Regions from separate parts of the uncultured Planococcus sp. genome, predicted to be linked through region 2. Evidence: riboswitches for the same ligand, from Rfam matches in the RefSeq annotation. Region 2 holds a riboswitch; each other region holds the start of a gene.
What was found. Region 2 has a riboswitch for S-adenosylmethionine ahead of Q0785_RS01165 (methionine ABC transporter ATP-binding protein). Riboswitches for the same ligand answer to the same signal wherever they lie in the genome.
Positions count from the first base shown of each region.

Region 1: it holds a riboswitch for S-adenosylmethionine, as region 2 does, so the genes downstream of both, Q0785_RS00165 (methionine ABC transporter ATP-binding protein) here and Q0785_RS01165 (methionine ABC transporter ATP-binding protein) in region 2, are expected to answer to the same signal.
Region 3: it holds a riboswitch for S-adenosylmethionine, as region 2 does, so the genes downstream of both, mtnW (2,3-diketo-5-methylthiopentyl-1-phosphate enolase) here and Q0785_RS01165 (methionine ABC transporter ATP-binding protein) in region 2, are expected to answer to the same signal.

Region 1 is NZ_CANMXD010000001.1:26,237-28,504, forward strand. It holds gene Q0785_RS00160 (carbon-nitrogen family hydrolase) at 1-731, shown strand, start outside; SAM riboswitch class I at 783-887, shown strand; gene Q0785_RS00165 (methionine ABC transporter ATP-binding protein) at 956-1,969, shown strand; gene Q0785_RS00170 (methionine ABC transporter permease) at 1,959-2,268, shown strand, end outside.
Region 2 is NZ_CANMXD010000001.1:225,313-227,580, forward strand. It holds gene Q0785_RS01160 (methionine ABC transporter permease) at 1-132, opposite strand, end outside; gene Q0785_RS01165 (methionine ABC transporter ATP-binding protein) at 122-1,153, opposite strand; SAM riboswitch class I at 1,292-1,407, opposite strand; gene Q0785_RS01170 (glycerol-3-phosphate acyltransferase) at 1,529-2,173, opposite strand.
Region 3 is NZ_CANMXD010000010.1:81,187-83,454, reverse strand. It holds gene mtnW (2,3-diketo-5-methylthiopentyl-1-phosphate enolase) at 1-981, opposite strand, end outside; SAM riboswitch class I at 1,056-1,165, opposite strand; SAM riboswitch class I at 1,375-1,528, shown strand; gene mtnK (S-methyl-5-thioribose kinase) at 1,603-2,268, shown strand, end outside.

The DNA.
Region 1 (2,268 bases), 200 kb from region 2:
AGCGGGTCATGGACTATTTGAAGGAAGCGGCCGAAGGTGGAGCGGAAACGATTGTCCTGCCCGAAATGTGGAATACGGGATACGCATTGACAGAGCTTGACACACTTGCAGACAGCACGAACCGGACCGTGGAGTTGCTGAAGAGTTTTGCGAAAGAATACAAGGTCAATATTGTCGGTGGATCTGTTTCGACGAAAAAGAACGGTGGTTTCTATAACACGATGTATGTCGTCGACAAAAACGGAGAGCTTATTTCGGAATATGATAAAGCACATCGCTTTTGCTTGATGGATGAGCATATCCATCTTGAAGAAGGAGATTCACTGGGCACATTCGAATTGGAAAATACCGTTTACGGGGGAGTCATCTGCTACGATATCCGTTTCCCTGAATGGATTCGCGCGCAGGCATTGAATGGCGCAAAACTAATTTTTGTATCAGCTGAATGGCCGGAGGCACGAATTGATCATTGGCGCATCCTGCTGCAGGCGCGAGCGATCGAGAACCAATGCTTTATTGTGGCAGTAAACCGCATCGGCAGCGATCCAAACAACGAGTTCGGGGGAAGCACGATGGCAATTGCTCCATGGGGAGAAGTCCGTCTCGACATGAAGAAAGACGAAGGTGTCGCTTACGTCGATATCGATTTGGATGAAGTGGAAGAAGTCCGGAATCGGATACCGGTTTTTGAAGACCGCCGCGATAAATTGTACGAAAAATTCAAAAAGTAGATTGACACTCGTAATTAATGCCTGTAACATAAAATTTAATCAAATAACGTAAACTTATCAAGAGAGACTGAGGGATAGGCCCTATGACGTCCGGCAACCCCCGATTGGGAAGGTGCCAAATCCAACAGAACATGCAAATGTTCTGGAAGATAAGTCGAGAAACTAAAATTTTCGATGTCTCTTTCTTGATGAAAGAGGCATCTTTTTATTGCCGGGAGGACGCTATGATACAGATCGAGAAATTGACGAAGACCTACACAACTAAGCATGGCACAGTCACCGGAGTAGACAATGTTTCATTGGATATCGGAAAAGGCGAGATTTTCGGAATCGTCGGCTATTCTGGTGCCGGAAAAAGCTCGCTGATCCGATGCATCAACCTGCTGGAACGGCCGACCTCTGGCAGTGTAACGGTAGATGGCAACGATTTAACCCAACTGAACGGAGATCAGCTGAGAAAAGCCCGGTTGAAAATCGGAATGATTTTCCAGCATTTTTATCTGATCAGCCAAAAGACGGTTTACGACAATATCGCTTTTGCGCTTCGGGCAGCAGGAACTCCTGCAAAAAACATTAAAACCCGGGTGGAAGAGCTGCTCGAAATGGTCGGTTTATCCGACAAGCGGGATGTTTATCCGGCACAATTGAGCGGCGGGCAAAAACAGCGCGTCGGCATCGCACGGGCACTTGCCAACAATCCGGCCGTACTGCTGTGCGATGAAGCTACATCCGCCCTTGACCCCAATACGACTTTATCCATTTTGCGTTTACTGAAAGACATCAACCGTAAATTGGATATCACGATTGTCCTCATCACGCATGAAATGAATGTCGTCAAGGAAATCTGTGACCGCATGGCCGTCATGCAAGGGGGACGCGTCATCGAAGAAGGTCAAGTATATGATATTTTTGCAGATCCACAAAAGGAATTGACCAAGGAATTCATATCCAGTGTCGTATCGTTCAATGTACCAGAGCATATTTTAAGCGAATTTACAGGCACGCTGGTGAAAGTACTGTTCAAAGGCGGCGTGGCAGGAGAAGGCGTGATTTCCGATATGCTGCAGAATTACCCGGTAAAAGGGAACTTTTTACACGGAGCGATCGAGTACATTCAGGAACAGCCTCTCGGTATTTTTATCATGGAGTTGAAAGGAACTTCTACTGCGGTTATGGACGCATTGAAGTATATGGAAAGCAGATCAGCAATTGTGGAGGTGATTCCGAATGGGCATTGAATGGGGACGGATTATCGAATTGTGGCCGGAAATACAGACGGCCTTCTTTCAAACATTGACGATGATCGGAATTTCTTTAGCTGTCGCGCTGATTGTTGGGCTGCCACTTGGAATCTTGTTATTCATTACAGACCGCGGGCTGTTTCTTGAAAATCGGCCGGTCAATGCGGTGATCGGCTTTATTGTCAACATCGTGCGTTCCATTCCATTCATCATTCTATTGGTGGCACTCATCCCGTTGACGAAATTGATCACAGGAACGACGATCGGTCCGATTGCGGCCAGTGTATCTTTATCGG
Region 2 (2,268 bases):
ATGGCCTTTGCGGGTGACCACCAGCAGGATGCCGAGCGGAAAGCCGATCAAAAGGGAAAAGCCGAATGCTGCGCCGGTCATGTAAATGGTTTCCCATAGAGCTTCTATGATCTGTTCATAGTTAACTGACATAATTATTGACCTCCTCTACATGGATTTCACTTTCTCGGATGGAGGACAAAGCCAATTCGATTTCACTGGGCTCGCCGGAAAATTCCACGATCAGGTTGCCGTACGGGACGCCTTGCAGCTCGGTGATGTTGCCGAACAGCACATTCAAATCAACTTTGAAATCGCGTGATACTCGGGACATGAACGGTTTGCCGACGGAAGTGCCGGTAAACTGGAGGCGGTAGATGGCATTATCGCTTTTAGCATCCTGAATTTGTGCCAGCAGCGAATCAGGAAGTTCGTCGTTCATGACGGAGCGGACAAACCGTTGAGTGGTTGGTTGCTGCGGATTCGAGAAAATATCGAAGACGCTGCCCTGCTCGATGACTTTCCCTGCTTCAAGCACAGCCACTTTGTCGCAGATTTCCCGGATGACGCCCATTTCGTGAGTGATGAGCAGAATGGTGATGTTGTATTCCTTATTGATTTTGCGAAGCAGGTCCAAAATCGATTTAGTCGTTTGCGGATCAAGTGCCGAAGTTGCTTCGTCGCACAGCAGAACAGATGGATTAGTAGCAAGCGCCCGGGCAATGCCGATCCGTTGTTTCTGTCCGCCTGACAGCTGATCCGGGTATTTTTGCGCCTGGTCAGCAAGACCGACAAAGTCGAGCAGGTCGGTTACCTGTTTTTCAATATCTGCTTTTGGTGTCTTGGCAAGCAAGAGTGGCATAGCGACGTTATGGTAAACCGTTTTTGAATTCAGCAAGTTGAAATGCTGGAAAATCATGCCGATATCTTTTCGGATGGTGCGGATCTCCTTGCTGGATAAAGTGGATATATCTTTTCCTTGAATCAATACGCGTCCTGCAGAAGGACGTTCGAGCAGATTCACAGTGCGGATCAGTGAACTTTTTCCGGCTCCGCTAAAGCCGATGACTCCATAAATTTCGCCGGTTTCGACGGTCAGGTCAATGCCGTTCAAGGCATGGATTTCCTGTTTTCCTGATTGATAAGTCTTTGCGACGCCTTCGAATTGAATCATGGTGATTGAACCTCCTCATGCTGTAATGGGTCTTATCAAATCGATGGTGTCTCACATTCTTCTGAGATAATGGACAAAAAAGAGCCCCCTTTTTTCTTATCCATAAGAAAAAAGAAGGCTCCTGTTGAAACCATCTAATTCTCATCTTCCAAATGCGCAAATGGCATTTGCAGGAGTTGGCACAGTTTTTGCGGTTAAACAAATCTGCTGCCGAAACGTCTCAGGGCCTGTCCCTCGGTTTCTCTTGATAAGAAAGTGATGTATGCTATTCGATTCGTGATTCCTACTTTATGGTGAAATAACAAAAATGTCAAGAAGAATTATGATATTTATTTCACAATCTTTCAAATGAAAGCAATAATTAGTTAAACTCCTTTACTTTATAGGGGTTGAAGGCTTCTTCTTAAAGATGGAGGATACTTTGCTCTCGCTTCCATTCTTTATTCGAATAATGTTTTCGCTATGCTTCCATACCGCCATTGCGAATAAAGCCAAGGCTGTGAGTAATGGCCATGGTCCAACAGCAGGACCGAAAGCAATCATAAAATAAACCGCGTAAAGCACCAGTACGCCAATGACCAAATAATCGGTGGCGAGCGAAACGCCGATGAGCAAGAGCAGTCCGACCAGTCCAAGCTTCCAATCGAGGGCCAGCATGACGCCAATTACAGAAGCCGTGCCTTTGCCGCCATTGAAATTCATATAGAACGGAAAGTTATGGCCGAAAATTACGCCGGCACCTGCGATGAACAACAGGGTCCAGATCATTTCAGGAGAAAGACTGCTGGAATCCAGCAAAAGACGTAAGCCTGCAACAGCAGCAAAGCCTTTAGAAATATCGATGAAAGCGACAAGCAAACCATATTTCCATCCCAGTACGATGGCTGCATTGGAAGCCCCGGAATTTTTTACACCTTCCTTTTTGACGTTGACCCCTGATAGAGCCTGAGCTGCAAGTGATCCATGAAAACAGCCGATTACATAACAGATAATAAATAATAGCAACATCCAGATAAACATGCCAATTCCTCCTCTACCTTAAAAGATAACGTTTGAAGCAGGACAAGGTTTCAAAATTTTTTGACTAATGGACTTGACAAATCGCGCTGAAATTT
Region 3 (2,268 bases), on a different contig from region 2:
GCTTCGTTTCAATGGGCTATCCCTGGTCAGTTCCTTGCCGAGTGCAAGAGCAGCTGTTTTCTCCAAAGCAACACTGCCGTAAGGAGAAGGGAAGAGGGAGAAGTCTGCACCGGCATAGCGGATCAGTTTCCCGAGTGCGAGCGGCGCAGCTAGGCCATAAAATGCGGATGAAGTGAAGGCACCACTGAATGCAGGATGCGCCATCAGCGGCAAACCGATCTCATCATCTTCCGCCAATTCCTGCAGCACATCGAGGCCGTATGCGTGGACGTTGAACAGTAAGGCATCCGCTCCCAGCTCCCGTGCTTTTCGTGCCTTTCCTTTCAGGTCGGAAGTTCTGCCCGACAGGTTCACCGCATAATGTGTGCGGTGGCCCGTTTCTTCATAGACATTTTCCAGTACTCTTTTACCCGTTGTGATGCGGCTTTCGAATGGAGTCAGCGGATTGTCGAACAAAATTTCGTCGTCTTTGACAAGGTCTACGCCGCCTAAAGCTTGCTCGCGCAATTGAGCAGACAGAAAATCCAGGTCGCGGCCGATGACGCCTTTGAATATGCTCATCAGAAGCGGCCTTCCGGCTACGCCAAGTGTATTGCGAATTTCTTCTATTCCGAAGCGCGGACCAGGAAAGTGGCTGAGCAGATCATGGCTGAAATCCAAATCCAATAGCTTCACTTCACCATCCAGGGATAGTTTGCCGAAAACCGTGGTCAGGATGGCAGGAAAGTCAGCTGAGAAATTGATGCTCGGGTAGGCAATCTCGAGTTCTGCCTTTATCAGCTCCGGCTTCAATGGATGGCTGTCTTCCGTAAACTCTTCGATGGAAACAACATGTCCCTTATGGTGTTTCAGTTGTGCCTGTTCAAGCAGCGGCAAGTCTGTCCAGGAGCCGATCGTCAGTCCCAAAGCAATGCCTTCCGCTTTTTTTTCGAAGGAACCGGGCTTTCCGTATACTTGATAAGTAGCAGTCAATACGCTCATCTATTCCACACTCCCATGCAATTTAAAAAATAAAAAACCTCTTCAAATAAGAAGAGGTTAAGGGCGTTAACAACTTCTTATTTCTCAGCCATCGGTTCTGGCTGCAAGAATTAGCACCGTGTCCATCATTGGACCGGTTGCCGGGTATCATAGGGCTTGTCCCTCCACCTGCTCTGAATAAGAAAGATATGAAATTGAGTAAAATAATTTTATAATTTAATCCAAAATAACTAAGTCGATTTAATACAGTAAAGTAATTCTGATTATTTCATGTGAGCAGAAGTCTGTCAACTCTGTTATCAAAAAATTGTTTTTATTGGAAAAATGCGTTGACAGTCAATTCTGAATCGTGATAGGATTCTCTTCATAAACTTAATAGTAATACATGTAGTACTCTTATCAAGAGCTGGCAGAGGGATTTTGGCCCGATGACGCCCAGCAACCGACCGTAATACCGTTGTGAGACGGGGCGCTTTGGCGCCAGGATGAACATCCTGTAAGGCACGGTGCTAATTCCATCAGAAATTTATTTTCTGAAAGATAAGAGGCATGGAATCTCTTATTCTGGCCTCTTTCTTTTGAAAGAGGCTTTTTATATTGCAGAAGAAAGGAAGAAAAATCATGACTCTTACTGTTCCCACTACTTATAAAGCATTAACTGAATCGACGGCGATCGCATTGGCAAAGGCTGTCCATCCATTCGATGGCAATGCCCGATTGACTTGCCGGGAAATCGGCGATGGCAACTTGAATTATGTTTTTCAGATTGAAGATCCGCAAACCGGCAAGCGGCTGATCATTAAACAGGCATTGCCATATGCGAAAGTAATCGGTGAAAGCTGGCCGCTGACTTTGAAGCGGGCAACCATTGAAGCCAATGTCCTGAGAAAACACGGAGAGTTCGTTCCTTCATTGGTACCTGCAGTCTATGCTACGGATGAAGAGTTGGCCATTACGGTGATGGAAGACTTGTCCCATCTTGAGATTGCAAGGGAAGGCTTGGTCAACGGAGAAAATTTCCCGAGACTGTCGCAGGATATCGGTGAATATTTGGCGCAGACTTTATTCCATACATCGGATTACGGCTTGCATCCTTTTGAGAAAAAGGGTTTGGCTGCTGAGTTCTCCAACCCGGAGCTCTGCAAGATCACGGAAGATCTCATCTTTACAGATCCCTTTTTCGACGTTGAGACCAATGATTACGAACCGCAGCTCCAATCAGCGGTAGAAGCGATCTGGAGCGATCGTAAGCTGCAGCTGGAAGTGGCGAAATTGAAGAAGAGCTTT